DNA from 3 places in the Arthrobacter sorbitolis genome. Region 1 is predicted to be linked to each of the others. Evidence: riboswitches for the same ligand, from Rfam matches in the RefSeq annotation. Region 1 holds a riboswitch; each other region holds the start of a gene.

Region 1 (7,371 bases):
CTGTCCGGGCAGGTCTTCCTCAACCTCCTGATCGACAACACCTTCCTCATCGTGCTCGCCGTGGGCATGACGTTCGTGATCCTCACCGGGGGCATCGACCTGTCGGTCGGCTCCGTCGTCGCGCTGTCCATGATGATCGCCGCCTCCCTCCTGCAGGCCGGCTGGAACCCGGTCGCGGTGATCGCCCTCGTGCTCCTGACGGGCGCGACCTTCGGCCTGCTCATGGGGCTGGTCATCCAGGTCTTCGAGATCCAGCCGTTCATCGTCACCCTCGCGGGCCTGTTCCTGGCGCGCGGCCTCTGCTACGTCATCAGCGTCGACTCCATCACCGTGACGGACCCGTTCTTCACGTCCATGGCCCAGGCGAGGATCCCGCTGGTGGGGAAGCTGTTCGTCTCCCCCGGCGTCGTGATCGCGCTGCTCGTCGTCGCCGCCGCGTTCTACGTACTGCACCAGACGCGGTTCGGCCGGACCGTGTACGCCATCGGCGGCGGCGAGTCCTCGGCGTTGCTCATGGGCCTCGCCGTCCCGCGCACGAAGGTCCTCGTGTACGGGATCAGCGGACTGTGCTCCGCGATCGCCGGGATCCTGTTCTCGTTCTACAGCCTCTCCGGGTACAGCCTGGCGGCCACGGGCCTCGAGCTGGACGCGATCGCCGCCGTGGTGGTGGGTGGGACGCTGCTCACCGGAGGGTACGGCTACGTGCTCGGGTCCCTCGCGGGGGTGCTCGTCCTCGGCATCGTCCAGACCTTCATTTCCTACGAGGGCACCCTCAGCTCCTGGTGGACGCGCATCGTGATCGGCGCCCTGCTCCTCGCGTTCATCCTGCTGCAGAAACTCTTCACCCGGAAGGTGAGACTCACCTGACGACCGCGGATCCTCCGGCCGATACGCTGGGACCCATGACCGTTCTCGTGTTCCTCGACCCCGCCTCCGACGACGGCAGGATCGCGGATGCCGCGCAGCCGCAGCTGATGGCCACCGATCTCGGTGCCACCCGCGGGGACGGGGTCTTCGAATCGATGCTGGCCGTCGACGGGACGCCCCGGAAGGAACAGGCGCACCTGGCGAGGCTCGCGGCGTCGGCCGCCGCCCTCGACCTCGCGGTGCCCGACGCCGGCGCGTGGAGCCGTGCCATCCGCACGGGCCTCCGCGAGTTCGCCGCGGCGGACCCGGGCAGGAGCACCGCCGTCGTGAAGCTGGTCGCCACGCGCGGCATGGAGGGCGCCGGACGCGCGACGGCGTGGGTGCAGGTCGCGCCCGTCCCGGCGGCCACGCTGGCGCAGCGCGAGGCGGGCCTGAAGGTCCTCCTGCTCGAGCGCGGGTACGACAGCACCGTGGCACAGCGCGCCCCGTGGCTGCTCCTGGGCGCCAAGACCCTCTCCTACGCGGTCAACATGGCCGCGATCCGCCACGCGAAGGCCGCCGGCGCCGACGACGTCATCTTCACCTCCTCCGACGGCAAGGTCCTCGAGGGGCCCACCTCCACCGTGCTGCTCGCCCACGAGCGCGACGGGCGGAAGACCCTCGTCACACCGCAGCTCGAGAGCGGGATCCTGGCGGGCACCTCGCAGGCCGCACTGTTCACCGCGGCGAAGGAGCAGGGGTGGGACCTCGGGTACGGTCCGCTCGAACCGCACCACCTCTTCGAGGCCGACGCCGTCTGGCTCATCTCGAGCATCCGGCTCCTCGCGCCGGTCCTCTCGCTCGACGGCCGGGAGCTCCGCACCTCGGCCGCCCTTACGGCCGAACTCACCGCACTCGTGGACCGTTTCGTGTAATCTCCGCCACACAATGCGCCCCAGGAGGCGGATTTCGACGTCAAGAACCGGAATAGTGACGTTCCCGTTTTGACCCGGCCCTCCGTGCTGCCCTAGCGTTTTGCTCAAATCAAGAGTTCCAGCCATCGGCCCTGGCCGGCTGGACAGCAACCCTCTCCCGTAGTGGGGTGCTCCAGGTGAAGATTCGGCCGCCGGGTCCAGTCCCCCGGTTGGCAAGTACGGCGTCGTGCGGTCCGTCCCGGTGTTTCCTCCGGGTCCGCCCGCCACAGCGCGCACAGCCCAGAACAGCGAGCGTGTCACCCAGCAGCCAGTCGTTCCCCCGCCGGCCTCCGGCGTCCAGCAGCCCCACCCAGCGCGCCCCTCTCGGGGCCCGCCTCGAAGAAGGACACCATGAACCTCTCCCGCAAGGTCCTCGCGGTACTGACCGTGCCCCTGCTCGCCCTGACCGTCTCCTGCGGCAGCAGCAGCAGCAGCGAACCCACCGAGACCACCGACGCCCTGGCCGGCAGCGACCAGCAGTCGCTGGACAAGTACACCACCGAGACCACCACCCCGGTCGAGGAGATCGACACGGCGGAACTCGGCCTCATCACCGACGGCACGCTGCGCGTCGGGACGCTCTCCGACGCACCGCCGAACATCTTCCTGGAGGACGGCGTCTTCACCGGCTACGACAACGAACTGCTGCGCGCCATCGGCGACAAGCTCGGCCTCGAGGTGGAGTTCGCGTCCACCGACTTCTCGGCGCTGCTCGCCCAGGTGCAGAACAAGCAGTACGACGTCGGATCCTCGTCGATCTCCACGACGGAGGCCCGTCGCGAGAACGTCGGCTTCACCAACGGCTACGACTTCGGCTACATGGCCGTCGTCGCGAAGAACGGCTCCTCGGTCACCGGCTTCGACTCGCTGTCCGAGAGCACCCGCATCGGCGTGGTCCAGGGAACCGTCCAGGACGACTACGTCTCCAACACCCTCGGCCTCGAGCCCGTGCGCTTCCCGGACTACAACACCGTGTACGCCAACGTGAAGAACGGCCAGGTGGACGCGTGGGTCGCGCCGTCGCAGCAGGCCACCGGACAGGTGAAGGAGGGCGACGACACCACGATCGCCGAGACGATCATCAACACCGAGAACTTCACCGCGTACGCCGTGAACAGCGAGAACCAGCCCCTCATCGACGCCCTCAATGCTGGCCTCGACGCCGTCGTCGCCGACGGCACCTGGACGGAGCTCACCGAGGAGTGGTACCCGGACCGCGAGATGCCCTCCGACTGGAAGCCCGGCAGCAAAGCCGTGGAAGTAAAGTAGCGGTCCCTGCATGGATGCCCTCGAACAGCTCGGCAAGACGTTCTTCGACTGGGAGGCGATGGCCGCAGTCCTGCCCGACCTCCTGACCGTCGGACTGCCGAACACGCTCATGCTCGCCCTGGCCTCAGGGATCATCGGGACGATCGTCGGCATGATCCTCGCGATCATGGGGATCTCGCGGAACCGGGTGCTGCGGTGGATCGCCCGCATCTACACGGACATCTTCCGCGGGCTGCCCGCCGTCGTGATCATCCTGCTCATCGGTCTGGGGCTCGGCCCGATCCTCCGGCAGGTCACGGGCAGCACCAGCCCGTACCCCCTGGGCATCCTCGCCCTCTCGCTGATCGCCTCGGCGTACATCGGCGAGATCTTCCGGTCCGGCATCCAGAGCGTGGAGAAGGGCCAGCTGGAGGCCTCGCGTGCCCTGGGCTTCAGTTACGGCTCGTCCATGCAGCTCGTGGTGGTCCCCCAGGGCGTGCGGCGCGTGCTGCCCGCCCTGGTGAACCAGTTCATCTCGCTCATCAAGGAGTCGTCGCTGATCTACTTCATCGGGCTCGTCGCCAGTGAGCGGGAGCTCTTCCGGGTCGGCAACGACGCGGCGAGCAACACCGGCAACCTGTCGCCGCTTATCGCGGCCGGGGTGCTCTACCTGTGCCTGACCATCCCGCTGACCCACCTGGTCAACTTCATCGACAACCGGCTCCGCGTGGGCAAGAAGCAGAAGCCCGAACCGGACGAACTGGCCGCGAAGATCGGCGAAGGAGCGAAGGCGTGACGACTCTCGAATCGGGAACCCTGACCGGGCAGAACCTGCACCTGTCCTTCGGCACCAACCACGTGCTGCGCGGGATCGACCTGCACGTGGAGCAGGGCACGACGGCGTCCGTCATCGGCCCGTCGGGCTCCGGGAAGTCGACGCTCCTGCGCGTCCTGAACCGGCTGATCGAACCGGACGAGGGGGACATCCTGCTCGACGGCCGGTCCGTTCTCAAGGACAACCCGGACGAGCTGCGCCGGCGCATCGGCATGGTGTTCCAGCAGTTCAACCTCTTCCCGCACAAGACGGTGCTGGAGAACGTCTCGCTGGCCCTCCGGAAGCTCCGCCGGATGTCGGCCGGCGAGGCGCGGGAGAAGGCCCTCGCCCAGCTGGACCTCGTGGGCCTGAAGCACAAGGCCGACGTCCGTCCGGGCAACCTCTCGGGCGGGCAGCAGCAGCGCGTGGCCATCGCCCGAGCGCTCGCCATGGACCCCGAGGTGATGTTCTTCGACGAGGCGACCTCCGCCCTGGACCCCGAACTCGTCAAGGGCGTCCTCGCCCTCATGGCGGATCTCGCGACGGCGGGCATGACCATGGTCGTCGTCACCCACGAGATGGGTTTCTCGCGCAACGTCTCGGACACCGTGACCTTCATGGATGCCGGCGTCGTGGTGGAGACCGGCCCACCGGCCGCGCTCTTCGACGATCCGCAGACGCCGCGCCTGAAGTCGTTCCTCTCGGACGTGCTCTAGGAACCATCCAGTCCCGTACCGGGGGTCCGCTTCGGCGGGCCCCCGTTCCGTGTGTCGTGCCCGCGGCCTTCCGTGGCGTTCGGGACGACCGGGAGCCCCGGGATCCCCGTCAGGACAGCAGGAAGTTCCACGTCCCGGCCAGCACCGCCGCCGTCACCGCGCCCGCGGCGATGAGCAGCCCGACGCCGGCGACGACGGCGTCGAGGCCCGAGAAGGTGCTCGTCCGGGCCCAGGTGCGGGGCCCGCCGCCGAAGCCGCGCGCCTCCATCGCCGTCGCGAGCCGGGTGGCCCGGCGGATGGCCTGCACGATCAGCCCGAAGGACTGCCCCAGGAGGTTCCGGGCGCGGGCGAGGACGGAGCCGTCCGAACCGATGCCGCGAGCATGCCGCGCGAGCCCGAGGGTCTCCCACTGCTCCACGAGGAGCCCCACGAGCCGCAGCGCTGCCAGCCCGCCGAGGACGAAGCGGTGCGGCAGGTGCAGCTTCTGCGCGAGGGCGTCGGCGAGGTCCGTGGGGTCCGTGGTGAGGAGGATGAAGATGCCCGGCAGTGCCAGCGCCAGTCCCCTCAGCCCGACGGCGACACCGGCCGCCACGGATCCCTCGGTGAACAGGAACGGCCCGGCGTCGAGCAGGACCGCCCCGGTCTTCTCGGCGAGCAGGGCGGTGCCGTAGGCGCCGACCACGGCGGCGACGAGGAGCGGCCAGATGCGCCGGGCGAGGCCGCCGATGCTGATGCCCAGCAACGGCATGAGGGCGAGCTCGCAGGCGAGGACCACTGCGGCGCTCACCCAGTCGATGCTGGCCAGGAGCGCCAGCGTGATCGCGACGGCGGCGAAGAGCTTGGACACGGGGTTGGCCCGCAGGAGTGTCCTCCCCGTGAGGACCGGGGTCAGGTAGTCGCCGCTCATCGGGACGCCAGCCGTCCTGCTCCGCCGGCGATGTGCAGGGTCGCTCCGCCGAGGGCGGCGATGAACTCGGCGTCGTGCGTCACCGAGAGGACGGCCACGCCGTCGTCGACGAGTTCACGCAGCAGGGTCACGAGCTCTGCCCACGTCAGGGCGTCCTGGCCGAACGTCGGTTCGTCGAGGATGAGGACGCGCGGGGCCGTGGCGAGCATCGTCGCGACGGACAGGCGCCGCTTCTCCCCGCCGGAGAGCGTGAACGGGTTGGCCTTCAGCAGGTGCGTGAGGCGCAGCCGCTCGGCGACCGCCCCGCTGCGGGCCGGATCCACGCCACCGGCCTGCCGCGGTCCGACGGCGAGCTCGTCCTCGACGCTCGCGGTGAGGAACTGGTGTTCGGGCTCCTGGAAGACGGTCCCGATGCGCTGGACGAGCTGCGCCGACCGCCAGCGGAGCGGGTCGCTGCCGGCCGATCCCGCCAAGGCCGGTGCGGCGGAGAGGTGTCCGGCGCGGGGGCGCAGCAGGCCCCCGAGCGTCAGGGCCGCCGTCGACTTCCCCGCACCGTTGGGTCCGGTGATGCTCAGGGCTCCCCCGGAGCGCACCTGCAGATCGAGGTCTCCGACGGCGACCGGACCGCGGCGGGTCCTGGCGACGCCCAGACCCTCCGCCGACAGGAGGGTCTCACCCCCTGGCCCCGCGGGCATCGTCCCCCCGACCGCCGGCGGACGGCCCGGCACCCACACTCCGGCGGCGGCGAGGCGCGCCCGGGTGGCCTCCTGCTCCAGCACGGCGCCCGGTGCGCCGTCGGCGAGGATGCCTCCCGCGGCATCGAGCACGATCACGCGGTCGACGACGTCGGCCCAGACGGCCACGCGGTGCTCGACGACGACGAGCGTGGCCCCGGTGCGGTCGAGCACGCGGACGACCGCGTCGCGGACCTCCAGGACGCCGGCGGGGTCGAGGTTCGCGGTGGGTTCGTCCAGCAGGAGCAGCCCGGGTTCCATCGCGAGGACGGAGGCGAGGGCCAGGCGCTGCTTCTGGCCGCCGGACAGCGCGGTGGTCGGATGGTCGAGGGCCAGGTCGAGGCCGACGTCGTCGAGCGCCCGGCCCACGCGACGCCAGATCTCCTCCCGCGGCACGGCGAGGTTCTCGGCGGCGAAGGCCACCTCGTCGCCCACGCGCGCGAGGACCACCTGGGTCTCCGGGTCCTGGAGCACGAGCCCGGCCCTCCCCCGCACCGCGGCGGGCGAGGCGCCGTCGAGCAGGAGTGCGCCCTCCTGCTCGCCCTCGTCGTGGCTCCCGAGCAGCCCGGCCAGGCCGTGGAGAACCGTGGACTTGCCGGCTCCGGAGGCACCGAGGAGCAGGACGCGGTCCCCTGGCTGGAGGTCGAGGTCCAGGTGGCGTGCGGCGAAGGCCCTGCGGCCTGCGTGGCGCCACCCCCATCCCCGGGCGCGGACGTGCACGGGGCCCGGGGACGGGGCTGCCGTCACACGTCCGCCGTGCGGCCCGCGGCGAAGGCGGACAGGACGCCCGTCCTCGCGAGTCCGCGCATGGCCAGCCAGGACAGCAGGCCCGCGATGAGGATGCCGGACATGCCGGCGAACAGCGCGTAGAGGACCTTGAACTCGAACGCCCAGAGCGCGTTGTAGAGGATGTTCTCGCTGATCGCGAGCGCCAGGCCCGCCCCGAGCCCGGCGAGCAGCGCGACCGGGAGGTTCCACCGGCGGTAGAGGAAGAGCAGGAAGACGAGCTCGGCCCCCGCGCCCTGGATGGCGCCGGAGAGCAGCACGCTGATGCCGAACTGGGTGCCGATGAGGGCCGAGACCGCCGCGGCGAGGATCTCGCAGTAGATGGCGGCACCGGGCTTGCGGATGA
Region 2 (7,371 bases), on a different contig from region 1:
GTCGTCCTCCCGTGCCAGCGGGAACCAGGAGAAACCGGGCCGGGCGGGTCGGGGTGCGCGGACCGATGCCACCGTGAACTCGGCCGGCAGATGGTCGGCGAGGCCCATCAGGTCCTTCTCGTCGGCCATGTAGCCGTGGAAGAGGACGAGCAGGGGCGTGCCCCGGCGTTCGGCCTCGGGCCTGGACCAGAGGACCACGGGGGCCCAGGAACCGGCGGAGGGTGCGGCCGTGCCGGAGGCGGTTTTCGTCATGGTTCCCATTCTGGCACGGCGCAGAACGCGCCCCGTGTCGGCGACCGGAGGCCGGCTCCGCCTGCCTCCCGCAGGCCGGGCACGGTGGCGCCCCGGTCCCGGCAGTTGCAAGAATGGCCCGGTGAGCACACCAGGCGAGACACCCCTGCCGGATGCGAGCCATCCCATCCCGAACGGGCCCATGATCGATCCGTTCCTCCACTCGGAGCCGCACCCCTGGCGCCGCTACGCGGCCCTGGGCGACTCGTTCACGGAGGGCATCGGCGACCCGAACCCCGAGAGCATCGGCGGCAACCGCGGCTGGGCGGACCGGGTCGCCGAGGAACTGGCCCGGGGGCACGAGGACTTCGCCTACGCGAACCTGGCGGTCCGCGGGCGCCTGCTGCAGCAGATCATCGACCAGCAGGTGGAGCCCGCGCTGGCGCTCCACCCGGACCTCATCACGATGTCTGCAGGGGGCAACGACCTGATGCGGCCGGGCGGCGACCCCGACGTCCTCGCGGAGAAACTCGACGCCGTCGTCGCGACACTCGCCGCCACGGGCGCCACGGTCGTGCTCTTCACCGGGCCGGATGTCCGGGAGACGGTGCTCGGCAGCATCCGCTCGAAGACCGCCATCTACAACGAGAACCTGCGCATCGTCGCCTCGCGGCACGAGGCGGTCATCGCCGACATGTGGGCCCTGCGTCAGCTCAAGAACCCGCAGATGTGGTCCTCGGACCGCCTGCACTTCTCGCCGCTCGGCCACCACACCATCGCGGCGATGGTGCTCGACACCCTCGCGGTGCGCCATACGCTCGAGCCGCTGCAGCCGAAGGACCTCCCGGTCCGGACGTGGCGGGCCGCCCGGGCGGAGGACCTCGTGTGGGCGCGCGAGTATTTCGTGCCCTGGGTGCTCCGGCGGCTGCGCCACCGGTCGTCGGGCGACGGCGTCATCGCGAAGCGTCCGGAGCCCGTGCCGATCTTCGGGCCGGGGATGCCGCCGGGCGCCGCGGGCTAGCGGCGTCCCGCGCGGCACCCGCCGTCCCGGGCGTCGAGGTGCTCAGTCGTCGAGGTGCTCAGCCGTCGAGGGAAACCTCGCCGTTGGCCACCGCGTCGGCGCAGGCGCTGAGGTCGGGGCCGGGCTTGAAGTCGACGAACTGCGGCTGCAGTTTCTGGAAGAGGAACTCGTAGACCTCGTCGCGGGACTTCCCGTCCAGCGTCTCCACGGCCTCGCGGACCGCACCCTGCAGGGCGCGGTCGGAGTCCAGCAGGATCTTGTCGCGTGCTTCCTGGTTCCAGCCGATGGTGCTCAGTTCCACGAACAGCTCCTCGCGTCGAAGGGTCCGCGGCGGCTGCCGCAGGACGTGCCCGCCGCTTCATAAGCAGGCTTAGCTCCAAGCCTAGGTGCCCGCGGGAGGAAACCCAACCGATAGATCCGCCTCCGGGTAGAAGGTGGCGCGGAGCTGGTCGTCGAGCTGGTGGATCTGGGTCAGGAAGGCGTCGTGGCCCACCGGCGAGGAGATCATGTGGACGGGGACGGCCCCGGGCAGGGCTGCGGCGAGCCGCGTCGACTGTGCCGGGAAGTAGAGCCTGTCGCTGTCCACCGCCGCGATGAAGAACTCCGACGTCGAGGCTCCGAGGGCGCTGGCGAGGCTCCCGCGCCCCCGGGCCGCGTCGTGGCTCATGAGCGCCTCGGTCAGCACGACGTAGCTGTTCGCGTCGAACCGGTGCACCAGCTTGTCCGCCTGGTGGTCGAGGTAGCTCTCGACCTGGTAGCGGCCCCGGTCGGCGGGCAGGACGGCCCCGAAGGGCTGCTCGTCGTCCTGCTCCGCCCGACCGAAGCGTGCTTCCAGTTCGAGCTCGGACCGGTAGGTGATGTGCGCGATGCGCCGGGCGAGGCCGAGGCCCGCATCCGGGTGCGGGCCGTCGTAGTAGTCGCCGCGGCGGTACGCCGGGTCGAGCCGGATGGCCTGCAGCTGTGCCTGGGCGAACGCTATCTGTTCGGCCGAACTGGCGGCGGTGCAGGCGACGACGGCGCAGCGCGCCACACGCTCCGGGTACATCAGGGCCCACTCGAGGGCACGTGCGCCGCCCATCGACCCTCCGAGCACCGAGTGCCAGCGCCCGACGCCGAGCTGATCGGCGAGCAGGGCCTCCGCCCGCACGGAGTCGCGGATGGTGACGAACGGGAAGCGCGAGCCCCAGGGTGTGCCGTCGGGGGCCGGGCTGGCCGGGCCCGTCGACCCGTAGCAGCCCCCCAGCATGTTGATGGACACCACGAAGTACCGGTCGGTGTCCACCGTGCGGCCGGGGCCCACGAGCGAGTCCCACCAGCCCTCCTCCTCCGACGCTCCGCGTGCCACGTGGGAGCTGCCGGTCAGGGCATGCTGCACGAGCACGGCGTTGGAGCCGTCCGGGTCGAGCCGCCCCCAGGTCTCGAAGGCGAGCTGGACGTCGGGCAGTTCGCCCCCGGTCTCCAGGGCCAGCGGCCCGATCGACGCGATACGCAGGAGGCCGTCTCCCGACGGGGCGCCGTCGATCCCGGGGTGGAGCGGAGCAGCAGGGTAGGTGGTCACGAAGGGCTAGGCTCCTTTGGCGGCGCGGAAGCCCGCGTCGAGGTCGGCGAGGATGTCGGTGATGTTCTCCAGGCCGACGGCCAACCGGACGAGGCCCGGGCGCACCCCTGCGGTGAGCTGCGCCTCCGCCCCGAGCTGGCTGTGCGTGGTCGATGCCGGGTGGATGACGAGCGAGCGGACGTCGCCGACGTTCGCGACGTGGGAGTGCAGCTCGAGGGCGTCCACGAAACGCTTGCCCGCCTCCAGGCCTCCGGCGATGTCGAAGCTGACGATCGCGCCCGTACCGTTCCGCCCGTACTTCCTCCCGCGCTCGTACCAGGGGCTCGAGGCGAGTCCCGCGTAGGCGACGCCTTCGACGTCGTCGTGCCCCTCGAGCCATTCGGCGACCGCCTGCGCGTTCTGGACGTGGCGCTCCAGGCGCAGGCTGAGGGTCTCCAGGCCCTGCCCGATGAGGAAGGCGTTGAAGGGCGAGACGGCGGAGCCGAGGTCCCGCAGCAGCTGCACCCGCGCCTTCAGGATGTATGCGAGGTTGGCGCCGAGCGCGCCGCCGACGCCGAGGTCCCGGGCGTAGACCAGCCCGTGGTAGCTCTCGTCGGGCGTGTTGAAGCCCGGGAAGCGCTCGGGGTGCTGCGCGAAGTCGAAGTTCCCCGAGTCCACGATGACGCCGGCGATGGCGGTGCCGTGCCCGCCGAGGTATTTCGTCGCCGAGTGCACCACGATGTCCGCACCCCACTCGATCGGCCGGATCAGGTACGGCGTCGAGAGCGTGTTGTCCACGATCAGGGGCAGCCCGTGCTCGTGGGCGACGGCGCTGATGCCCTCCAGGTCGAGGACGTCCTGCCGGGGGTTGGACACGACCTCGCCGAAGAAGAGCTTCGTGTTCGGGCGGACGGCGGCCCGCCACTGCTCGAGGTCGTCGGGATCCTGCACGAACGTGGTCTCGATGCCGAACTTCTTCAGCGTGTGCTTGAGGAGGTTGTAGGTGCCCCCGTACAGGCTGGGGCTGGCCACGATGTGGTCCCCTGCCTCGGCGACGTTCAGGATCGCGAAGGTCTCCGCGGCCTGCCCGGAGGCGAGCAGCAGCGCGCCGACCCCGCCTTCGAGGCTCGCGATCCTGGTCTCCACCGCTTCCTGGGTGGGGTTCCCGATCCTCGTGTAGATGGGGGCGAGCTCCGTCAGCGCGAACCGGTTCGCGGCGCTCTCCGCGCTCGGGAAGACGAACGACGTCGTCTGGTAGATGGGGAGCGCACGCGCCCCCGTGGCTGGATCCGGCACCTGGCCGGCATGGATCTGGCGTGTCTCAAAGGACCAATCGTCGGACATGGTGCTCCCTCTTGGAAGGGCCCCTCCTCGTCCGCTGCCCCGTCGACGGGGTCGCCGCCCCGGGTGCATCGGCTCCGCAGGAGCCCGCGCTTGCGCGGCGCCGGTCCGGCGCCGCACCTGGTCCTCACCCGGGGCACCCCACCGCGGTTGGAGGGTTGCCGGCCAGCAAGCCGGGGCTTCGCGCTGGCACTCATGACCTGCCTTCATGAAAGCCCATGGGAGCTGATCCGGCAACACGTATGACATCGCATGAAGGAGCCCGGTCCGCGCCTTCCGAGGGGGTGGTACGGATGGGGATCGAGGGGCGGATGGGAAGCCGGATCAGGAGTAAGGGCACCCTTAGTCGAGACGCACATCACTTAGTGCAACACTGTCCGCATGCGCCTGGACCACGTCTCTTACGCCTGTGAACCCGATGGACTTGCCGCGACGGCCGACCGCATCTCGGCCCGGCTCGGCATGGAGCCCGTGAAGGGCGGTGTGCACCCCCGCTTCGGCACCCGCAACATGATCTTCCCCCTCGCGAACGGCCAGTACCTCGAGGTCGTCGAGGTCCTCAACCACCCCGCATCCGACAAGGCGCCGTTCGGCCAGGCCGTCCGCGCCCGCTCCGAGGCCGGTGGGGGCTGGATGGGCTGGTGCGTCGCCGTCGACGACCTCGGGCCCTTCGAGGAGCGCCTCGGCCGCAGCGCGGTCCCGGGCAACCGCAAGTTCCCCGACGGCCAGGAACTGACCTGGCAGCAGATCGGCATCAAGGGGCTCATCGCCGATCCGCAGGTCCCCTACCTGCTCCGGTGGGACGAGGGGACCGAGGAGCTCCACCCCTCGAAGGCCCGGCCGGCCTCCGTCAAGCTGGACTGCCTGACCATCGCGGGCTCCTCCGAGCGGGTGACCGAATGGCTCGGCACCGACGTCGAGGAGACGCTCGACGGTGTCCAGGTCCAGTGGATCGCGCCGAGGGGCACGCCGGGCATCATGTCCGTGACGTTCGAGACCACCGACGGCCGCATCGAGATCTGACCGATCGGACCGCAGGGAGAGGGACCGGACGACTCGTCCGGTCCCTCCTTCATCGGTATCCGTCGGTCCGGCCCGTGCGCGGTCAGGCGTGGGTGTAGGTGAGGCAGTCGGCGGCCTCGGCGCCGGGGCCCACCTTGACGGCCGGTGCGCTGCAGAGCAGGTCGTGGTTGAACGAGCACTCCGAACGCTGGCAGGCCCCGACATGCGCGAGCATCTTCGGGAGGCCGCCGCTGACGGACGTGTCGATGAAGGTGGCGCAGGACGCGTGTTCCTCGGACCCGGACACCGTGATCGCGACGGCGGTACAGCCGTCGTGGTTGAACGAGCAGTTGTGGACGCTGCACTCGGAGACACTCGTGATGCTCATCGTTCCTCCTGGTTCGTGGGTGGCCCGCCGGAACCGCGGATCCCCGCCGGGTGGACCCACGCTAGCACCGCGGCCTCGGATAATTTAGTCATGATCCGCGTGCGCAACCAGGCAAGGAGAGCCTTCGCCCGGTCAGCCGCCGATCCCGATGGCGGGCCCGAGGAGCGCGAATCCGACGAACCCCGCGGTGTCGAGGAGTGCATGGGCGATCACGAGCGGCATGACCCTCCGGGTGCGCGTGTAGAACCAGGCGAACAGGAGGCCCATGAGTACGTTCCCGATGAACGGGCCGAAGCCCTGGTAGAGGTGGTAGCTGCCCCGCACCAGGGCGCTCGTGAAGAGGATCGCGGGCGTCGACCAGCCGAGGTCACGCAGCCGGATGAACAGGTAGCCCACGACGATGACCTCCTCGAGGACCGCGTGCCGCACCGCCGACAGGACGAGCACCGGGATGGTCCACCAGTAGGAGTCGAGCGCGGCGGGCACGAGCGCCGTCGTGATGCCCAGGGCGCGTCCGCCGGCGTACACGCCGAGGGTCCCGACGCCGATCACCACCGCGAGGCCGACGCCGAAGCCGACGGTGCGCACCGGCTTCTCGAACGTGAACCCGAGGCGCCGGAACGCGGAGACGCCGTGCCCGCCGAGCAGGAACAGGACGAGGGCCACCGGCACCAGTGCGAAGAGGATGTCCAGGAGCTGGTACGCGAGGTCGAAGTACTGCCGGTCGTTGAGCACCGGGTTGAGGGTGGTGGTCTGCGTCGCGAGGGGTCCGCGGGTGAGCTTCTCGGCCAGGTTCACCACGGCGTAGACGCCGGACTGGCCCAGGGACAGCCCGAAGACGATGAGCACCTCGGCGGTGATGCGCCGCTTCCGGGATGCGGCGTCCGGAGGGAGGCGGTCGGCGGTCGGCGCGGAGGACGCGGGCTCGGCAGGCATGGCGCTATCCTCGCAGCGGCCGCCGGGGATTCCCAGCCGGACGCCCGCGGCGGGAACTCCTAGCGCATTCGGCGGCCCGCCTTCCAGACGGCATGCACGAGCGGCATCCCGGGGCGGTACGCGAGATGCGTGGCCGACGGCGCGTCCAGCAGCTGCAGGTCGGCCCGGTGGCCGACGGCGAGCGACCCGACGGCGCGGCGGCCGTCCACGTCGTCGCCCGTGTGCCGCCGCAGGGCGAGGGCTCCGCCGTACGTCGCGGCGCGGACGGCCTCGTGCACGGTCAGTCCCATCTGCAGCACGGCCGTGGCGACACAGAAGGCCATCGAACTGGTGTAGGAGGTGCCGGGGTTGCAGTTGCTGGCGAGGGCGATCCGCGCGCCGGCGTCGAGCAGCCTCCGGGCGGGCGGGAAGGGCTGGCGGGTGGAGAGGTCGCAGGCGGGCAGGCAGGTGGCGACGGTGCCGGGCCCACCTCCCGCGGCGAAGCCGGACCAGGTGCCGGCGAGACCGTCGACGTCGGCGTCCGAGAGGTGGTTGACGTGGTCCACGCTGGCGGCGCCGAGCTCGACGGCGAGCGCGACGCCGGCGCCGGGTCCCAGCTGGTTCCCGTGCACGCGCAGGCCGAGGCCCGCTGCTGCGCACGCCTCGAGCACGCGGCGCGACTGCTCGGCGGTGAAGGCCCCCGTCTCGCAGAAGACGTCGGCCCAGCGGACATGGGGCAGGACGGCGTCAAGCATGGGGCCGGCGACGAGGTCCGTGTAGGCGTCGGCGTCCTCCCCCTCCGGGACGAGGTGTGCACCCAGGAACGTGACCTCGTCCACGACGCCGGCGGCGATGCGTGCACTGCGGGCCTCGTGCCCGACGTCGAGCCCGTAGCCCGTCTTCGTCTCCAGGTAGGTGGTCCCGCCCGCCGCGGCC
Region 3 (7,371 bases), on a different contig from region 1:
CGAGCCCTGCTCGGCCGCCTCCGGGCTGTCGCTCTGGCTCCACCACTTCGCCTCGTACACCCGGCCCCCGACGAGGATCCGGTCGCCGCGCTCGTACACGGCCTTCGCGTCCCACTCGGGGTAGAGCCCGGCCGGCGCGGTGACCGCGGGCACGGGCCGCTCGTTCGGCAGCACGGGTCCCAGCAGCGTCCAGGGGGTCTCCTCCGCCTGCAGCACGGGATCGTCCGGCAGGTCTCCCTGCGTCCAGTACTTCGCGGTGTACACGTTGCCGTGCCACACCACGCGGTCGTCCTCGCGGTACGTGCCGACGTCGGACCAGACGGGGTAGGGGCTCGTCTCGGGGTCGTCCTCGACCAGGGCTTCGGGAGCCTCCTCGACCACGGGTTCCCCGGCGAGCGTCGCGGCCCGGCCCTCGAAGCCGGCCCCGAGCAGGGGCGCGAACTGGAGCCCCTCCTGGTCGATGCCGCTGCAGGCATCCGAGACGACGGTGGTGTCGGCGTAGTTCTCGCTGCAGGTGCCGTCACGGTTCAGCGACCACATGGACATGCGGCCCACTCCGCGCTCGGCGGCGAAGGCGTTGAAGGCCTTGGCGTCGTCGAGTGTGAAGACCTCGCCCTTGACGTCGTTCTGCCCGATCATCGGCGTCAGCCCGATCTTCCGCCAGGCGGCCTGCGGCCCGATCTCGATACCCGCCCGCTCGTACAGCACCTGCAGCTGGCGGTGCGTGGCGTCGGCGGCGTTCTGCGACGCGGTCAGCATGCTCGTGCCCTCGGGCCGGCTGCCGCCGTAGTCCATGGTCATGACATTCACCCCGGCGAGGTCGACGCCGGCCTCGAGGAACTGCGCGACGGCGGCGGTCCCCTCGGCGGTCAGCCCGGTCGGGGCGACCGGCAGGGTCAGCCAGACGTTGAGCGGGGTCTCCGTGCCGGCCCGCTCGGACTGCAGGGCCGCAAGGGCCTCCGCGCGGCGCTGGCCCGCCTCGGTGTCCTTCAGGTTCTCGCCCTCGATGTCGAGGTCGACGGTGGAGAGCCTGTACCGGTCGACGACGTCCGCGTAGGCGTCCTTCAGGTCGTCGGGATCCGTGCAGGCGGTGGCGAGCTCGTCGTTGAGGAGGCCGCCGAAGGACACGATGACCTCCCCGCCGTCCTGCGTCAGTCGGGCGACGCGACGGTCCAGGTCCAGCCCGGCCTCGGCCTCGTCCAGCCCGTAGAAGGTACCCCAGGACGGGGTGCACGGCTCGGTCTTCGACGCCACGATGAAGGACAGCACCACGCTGCCGCCGGTCTCAACGGCCGGGTCCTCGAACTCGTACGACGGCGTCGCGGTGACGTCCACGTACCCCGCGAAGAACGCACCCGTGCTCTCGGCGGCCCGCGCGTCCTCCCAGCGGTCGAAGCCGGTCAGGCCGCCGACGGCGAGACCGCCGACGACGACGGACAGGACACAGAGGCGGAGGACGGAGAGTTTCCGGCCAGGAAAGCGTGCAGACACATGGACCCCAGATGACAGCCTCGAGGGAGGCGGAAGAGCGCACCCCGGGTGCGCGAGACGCTTGAAGCGTAAAGGAAAATACCGCCCCCGTCATTCTTTTCCCTAACGCTGACGGCGGGCGGGCCGATGGTGGAGAGTGACGCTGCGTGTCGCGGGAGCGACGTCGTGCGTCCACCCGTCCGCCTACTGCCGAGGTAGCCATGTCCAGACCCAGCGATGCCACCGAGTCCGCACGCGGACGACGATCCCCTGCCGGTTCCCTGCCGGCCGGGACCGCGGGCGCGACCGCCGTGCCGTCGTCGGGCGTTGCCGCCGCAGCCGTCCTCGAACAGGTGGCCGCGGCGGCTCCCGGCGCCGCACCGGCCCGACGCCGGCAGTGGGGTGCCGAGCGGCGGTCCGAGCCGCTGTCGATCGTGCACCCGACGCCGTCGTCGCGGAAGATCGCACTCGGCCGGATCGGCATCGTGGTCACGGTGCTGGCCTGGCTCACATACATCGTCACGACGATCCTGCGGCAGTTCGCCAACAACCCGAACGCCGGCTTCCGGTTCCAGATCGAGGCGACGTCGTACCTGATCGTGGTCACGTTCCTGACGTTCTCGGCGCTCATGTACCTGCTGGCGCGCCAGGGTGCGCTGTACCGGTTCCGCGACCACCGGCGCGTGCCGCGCGGTGAGCTGGACCGCCACTTCGCGCACCACGAGGAGGGCATCACGGTGCTGGTGCCCTCCTACGCGGAGGAGCCCGCCGTCGTCCGTGCCACGCTCTGGTCCGCGGCGCTGCAGGAGTTCCCGAACATCCGGGTGGTGCTGCTCCTCGACGACCCGCCCCACCCCAAGGACCCCGTGATCCGCGAGCGGCTCGACGCCACACGGGCGCTCTCCTTCGAGATCGAGTCCGCGCTCCTCGAGCCCTCCACCCGGGCGACCGCCGCACTGGGGGACTTCGAGGCGGACCTCGCCGCGCGCGACGGCGACACCCCGCCGTCGTGCGACGACCTGCCCCCGCTCATCGCCGCGTACGAGGCCGCCGCCGTCTGGCTCGAGGACATGGCCGACGCCGAGACCGTGGCCGACCACGTGGACGAGTTCTTCGTGGACCTCGTCCTCATGGGCCTCGCCCGCGAGCTCCGTCTGACCATGTACGCGCTCGACGCCGCGCTGGTGCAGGAGCAGTGCCCGGAGCCGGACCGCGTCCGCGAGCTGTACGTGCGGCTCGTGCGGATCTTCAACACGCGGCTCGAGACGTTCGAGCGGAAGGCCTACGCGTCCCTCTCGCACGAGGCGAACAAGGCCATGAACCTCAACGCCTACATCTCCCTCATGGGTCACCGCTGGCGGAAGGAGCAGGTGGCCACGGGCACGGTGCTGCGCCCCCTGGCGGACGGGGAGGGCGGCGAGGGCGACGACATCCTCGACGTCACCGACTCGACGTACCTGCTCACGCTCGACGCCGACTCCCTGCTGCTGCGCGACTACTGCCTGCGCCTCGTCCACCTGCTCGAATCGCCCGGCAACGAGCGGATCGCCGTGACGCAGACGCCGTACTCGTCCTTCCGTGGGGCGCCCACGCGCATCGAGCGGGTGGCGGGCGCGACGACGGACATCCAGCACATCCTGCACCAGGGCATGTCCTACTACGGGGCCACGTTCTGGGTGGGCGCCAACGCCGTCATCCGGAAGCAGGCGGTGGAGGACATCGTGGAGGTCGAGAACGTGGGCGGCTTCGAGATCAAGACCTACATCCAGGACCGCACCGTCATCGAGGACACTGAGTCCAGCGTGGACCTCGGCACGCACGGGTGGACGCTCATGAACTACCCCGAGCGGCTCAGCTACAGTGCCACGCCGCCGGACTTCGGATCCCTCGTGGTGCAGCGCCGGCGTTGGGCGAACGGTGGCCTGCTGATCCTGCCGAAGCTGTGGAACCAGCTCCGCCGGCGCCGCCACCTCCGCGAACAGGTGCTCGCCCGCGAGGTGCTGCTGCGCGTCAACTACATGGCGTCCATCGCCTGGGCGAGCTTCGGCCTGCTGTTCCTCCTCGCCTACCCCTACGACAGCAGGCTCCTCAGCCCCGTCGTGTTCCTCGCGGCCGCGCCCTACTTCCTCGCGATGGGGAGTGACCTGCGCGACTGTGGGCACCGTTTCTCGGACATCTTCCGGATCTACGGCTTCAACCTCGTGCTGCTGCCGGTCAACCTCGCCGGCGTGCTGAAGTCCATCCAGCAGGCGTTCACGGGGGAGAAGATCCCGTTCGTCCGGACACCGAAGGTCAAGGACCGCACCGCGGCTCCGGGCCTCTACGTGGTGATCCCGTACCTGATCGTCGCGTTCTCGCTGCTCACGCTCGCCCGCGACGTGCTGGAGCAGAACTGGGGCAACGCCGTCTTCGCCGGGCTGAATGCGGTCCTGGCCGCCGGTGCCATCCGCGCCTACATCGGGATCAAGAACTCCCTGGTGGACATGTGGCTCGGCGTCCTGAACTGGCTGTACGTGGCGCCGCGCACGAAGAAGGTCGAGGAGTCGAAGGTCGTGCCGAAGACCGCGGCCGAGGCGGACTGGTCGTCGATCCTCTACCACGGCGACCGCCGCCTGAACCGGGACCTGCGCTCGGGCAACGACCGCCGCCGTCGGGCCGGGGTGCGGTAACCGGCCCCCGACGCACAGCGCCCGCCGGCACCTCCGGGCGCTGTACGTGGCGCTGCGGTGCCCGCGGTCCGGGCGCCCTTCGTGACGCGACATGACAGGTGCGTCTGGACCCGCCGTCGGACCCCGTCCTAGGCTCGGGAGCAGAATCAAGAGTTCCAACGCAAAACCCTGGTTTGTTGGACGGCAACCCCCGCGCTGTAGTGGGGTGCCCCAGGTGAGGATTCGGCCCGGCACGCAACGTGCGGGCAAGTACGGCGCTCCCTCCATGGCAGTGCCTCGATCCGGAGGTTTCCCGATGCCCGCAGTACCCCGGCACATCCGCTTCAACGCGTTCGACATGAACTGCGTGGGCCACCAGTCGCCCGGACTCTGGCGCCACCCGGACGACCAGTCCTGGCGTTACAAGGACCTGCGCTACTGGGCCGATCTCGCGCAGACCCTGGAGAAGGGCCTCTTCGACGGCATCTTCATCGCCGATGTGCTCGGCACCTACGACGTCTACGGAGGCTCCAACGAGGCGACCCTCCGGCAGGGGACCCAGACACCGGTCAACGACCCGTTCCTGCTCGTCTCGGCCATGGCGCTGGTGACCGAGCACCTCGGCTTCGGCGTCACGGCCGGTACGGCCTACGAGCACCCGTATCCGTTCGCCCGCCGCCTCTCCACGCTGGACCACCTCACCAACGGCAGGGTCGGCTGGAACGTCGTCACCGGGTACCTCCCCTCGGCCGCGCGCAACATGGGCAACGAGGACCAGCTGGAGCACGACGAGCGGTACAACCACGCCGACGAGTACCTCGAGGTCCTCTACAAGCTGCTGGAGGGGTCCTGGGAGGACGACGCGGTGGTCCGTGACCGCGAGTCCGGTGTCTTCACCGACCCCTCGAAGGTCCACGACATCAACCACGACGGCACCTACTTCACGGTCCCGGGTATCCACTTGAGCGAGCCGTCGCCGCAGCGCACCCCCGTGATCTTCCAGGCCGGGGCATCGTCGCGGGGTATCGCGTTCGCCGCCGGCAACGCCGAGGCGGTCTTCGTGGGGGCGCCCACCAAGGAGATCCTCAAGGACGTGGTGGGCCGCATCCGCGACGCGGTGGAGGCCGAGGGACGCGACCGCTACTCCGTCCGCATCTACACGCTGCTCACCGTCATCACGGACGAGACGGAGGAGAAGGCGTACGCGAAGCACGCCGAGTACCAGCAGTACGTCAGCTACGAGGGCGCCCTGGTGCTCGTGTCCGGCTGGTTCGGGGTGGACCTGTCCGTCTATGGTCCCGACGAGCCGCTCGGCAATGTGGAGTCGAACGCCATCCACTCGGCGGTGGCGAACTTCCAGAAGGTGAACGACGACGGCGCCCCCTGGACGGTCCGTGACATCGCCGAGTGGGCGGGCATCGGCGGACTCGGGCCGAGGATCGTCGGGTCGGGTGCGCAGGTCGCCGACGAGCTGCAGGCCTGGGTGGAGGAGACCGACGTCGACGGCTTCAACCTCGCCTACGCCGTCACCCCCGGCTCGTTCGAGGACGTGATCCGGTACGTGATCCCGGAGCTGCAGCAGCGCGGGGCCTACCCGACGGAGTACGTGGAGGGCACGCTCCGCCACAAGCTGTTCGGCAGGGGTGACCGCCTGCCCGAGGAGCATCGGGGGGCCGGCTACCGCCTCCAGCACGTCCGTCCCTGACGGACTGGGCCGCCGAGCGCGGCCACGGACGACGACGGCGCCCGGGACCTCACGGGCGCCGTCGTCGTCTGCGTGCTAGGAGGTGGCGGTGCCGCCCGGGGCCGGCGCATCCCCTGCGCGCCACACGAACTCCGGTACCGTCCCGTTGATCTCCCAGTCGCCCACGACGCGGGACTTGTAGATGACCGGGTTGTGGGAGGAGATAGTGCGCGCGTTGCGCCAGTGCCGGTCGAGCTGGAGTCCCCGGCGGGTCGACGACGCGCCGAGGGCGTTGAAGATCGCGGCCGCAGCGCGCTGCACCTGCTCCGTCACCACGATCTGCGCCTGCGAGGAGGCGAACTCGACCGCCACCGCAGCCGCATCCGCCTCCCCGGGCGGGAGGCCGAGGTGTGCCTCGTAGGCCTCCTGCAGCAGTTCGGCCACCCGGAGCGCGGCAGCCTCGGACGCGAACGCGAGTGCCGAGACCTCCCCCACCACCTGCTGCACCTGGATGTCCTCGCTGGGTCTGGTGCCGTTGCCGTGGCTGAAGGTGCGGGTCCTGCCGCGAACCTCCGAGGCCACGTCCCGGACGGCGGCGCGGGCGATCCCGGCGAGGGTCGCCACGTGGATGAGCTGGTACACCCCGGTGTCGTAGGGCGGGTGCTCGGTGTCGGTGATGACGTCGGTGCCGGGCACGGGGACGTCGCGGAACACCGTGGTGCCGCTCGCGGTGAGCCGCTGCCCGAACCCGTCCCAGTCGTCGATCACCTCGACGCCGGGGGCGTCCCGCCGCACGATGGCGATGACGTCCTCGCCGTCGTCGGTGCGCGCGCCGGTCTGGATCCAGCCGGCGTAGAGGCTCCCGGTGGTGTAGAACTTGGTGCCGTCGACCCGGTAGCCTTCCCCGTCGCGGGTGATGGTGGTGCTCACCCCGCCGACGGGGACCGGCCCGGTCTCGGTCCAGGCGTTCCCGAGCACGGCTCCGTCGGCGACGCGCCGCAGCCACTCCGTGTCGTTCGCGTACAGGCGGTCCTCGACGAAGGCGATGTGGCTGCGCAGGGCCTGGGCGAGGTTCGATTCCGCCGCGGCGAGTTCGACGAGCAGGCGGAAGAAGTGCGGTGCCGACACCCCGCCGCCGCCGAGTTCGGCGGGGACCCGCAGGGCCGTGAACCCTGCGGCCGTGAGCCGGCGGATCTGCGGGTGCAGGAGGATGCGCTCGGTCTCGCGCTGCGCGGCACCGGCCGCGATCTCCTCGAACAGGGGGCGGAAGCGTGCGGCGAGCCGGGAGTAGGGGGCGGGCGCGGTGATGGCGTCGACGGTCATCGGAGGGCTCCTTCGGAGGTCGGGAGGGCGGAGGTGCTCATGGTGCGCCTCCGGTGCGGGAGGTGGGGACGCGGGCGGGCAGGTCGGGGACGGCGGCGAGCAGGGCACGCGTGTAGTCCTCCGCGGGTGCGGTGAAGAGGGATTCCGCGCTGCCGGACTCGACGACGCGGCCGTCCCTGAGCACGAGGACCTCGTCGCTCACGTGGTGGATGACGCCGAGGTCGTGGCTGATGAACAGGTAGCTCA

Evidence for each region. Region 1 has a riboswitch for S-adenosylmethionine ahead of ACX80K_RS05685 (ABC transporter substrate-binding protein). Riboswitches for the same ligand answer to the same signal wherever they lie in the genome.
Region 2: linked by a shared signal. The riboswitch ahead of ACX80K_RS12540 (bifunctional o-acetylhomoserine/o-acetylserine sulfhydrylase) and the one ahead of ACX80K_RS05685 (ABC transporter substrate-binding protein) in region 1 are both predicted to bind S-adenosylmethionine.
Region 3: linked by a shared signal. The riboswitch ahead of ACX80K_RS13075 (LLM class flavin-dependent oxidoreductase) and the one ahead of ACX80K_RS05685 (ABC transporter substrate-binding protein) in region 1 are both predicted to bind S-adenosylmethionine.

The regions. Positions count from the first base shown of each region.
Region 1 covers NZ_JBTNDM010000002.1:216,137-223,507, reverse strand. The annotation lists gene yjfF (galactofuranose ABC transporter, permease protein YjfF) at 1-867, shown strand, start outside; gene ACX80K_RS05690 (aminodeoxychorismate lyase) at 903-1,781, shown strand; SAM riboswitch class IV at 1,889-2,006, shown strand; gene ACX80K_RS05685 (ABC transporter substrate-binding protein) at 2,172-3,089, shown strand; gene ACX80K_RS05680 (amino acid ABC transporter permease) at 3,100-3,864, shown strand; gene ACX80K_RS05675 (amino acid ABC transporter ATP-binding protein) at 3,861-4,598, shown strand; gene ACX80K_RS05670 (energy-coupling factor transporter transmembrane component T family protein) at 4,708-5,505, opposite strand; gene ACX80K_RS05665 (ABC transporter ATP-binding protein) at 5,502-6,986, opposite strand; gene ACX80K_RS05660 (ECF transporter S component) at 6,983-7,371, opposite strand, start outside.
Region 2 covers NZ_JBTNDM010000006.1:131,045-138,415, reverse strand. The annotation lists gene ACX80K_RS12560 (alpha/beta hydrolase) at 1-252, opposite strand, end outside; gene ACX80K_RS12555 (SGNH/GDSL hydrolase family protein) at 434-1,252, shown strand; gene ACX80K_RS12550 (hypothetical protein) at 1,311-1,553, opposite strand; gene metX (homoserine O-acetyltransferase MetX) at 1,635-2,810, opposite strand; gene ACX80K_RS12540 (bifunctional o-acetylhomoserine/o-acetylserine sulfhydrylase) at 2,817-4,133, opposite strand; SAM riboswitch class IV at 4,215-4,331, opposite strand; gene ACX80K_RS12535 (VOC family protein) at 4,512-5,153, shown strand; gene ACX80K_RS12530 (DUF1540 domain-containing protein) at 5,236-5,520, opposite strand; gene ACX80K_RS12525 (CPBP family intramembrane glutamic endopeptidase) at 5,653-6,456, opposite strand; gene ACX80K_RS12520 (amidohydrolase family protein) at 6,516-7,371, opposite strand, start outside.
Region 3 covers NZ_JBTNDM010000007.1:72,686-80,056, forward strand. The annotation lists gene ACX80K_RS13065 (chitinase) at 1-1,491, opposite strand, end outside; gene ACX80K_RS13070 (glycosyltransferase family 2 protein) at 1,692-4,139, shown strand; SAM riboswitch class IV at 4,284-4,397, shown strand; gene ACX80K_RS13075 (LLM class flavin-dependent oxidoreductase) at 4,435-5,823, shown strand; gene ACX80K_RS13080 (acyl-CoA dehydrogenase family protein) at 5,899-7,125, opposite strand; gene ACX80K_RS13085 (dipeptide ABC transporter ATP-binding protein) at 7,163-7,371, opposite strand, start outside.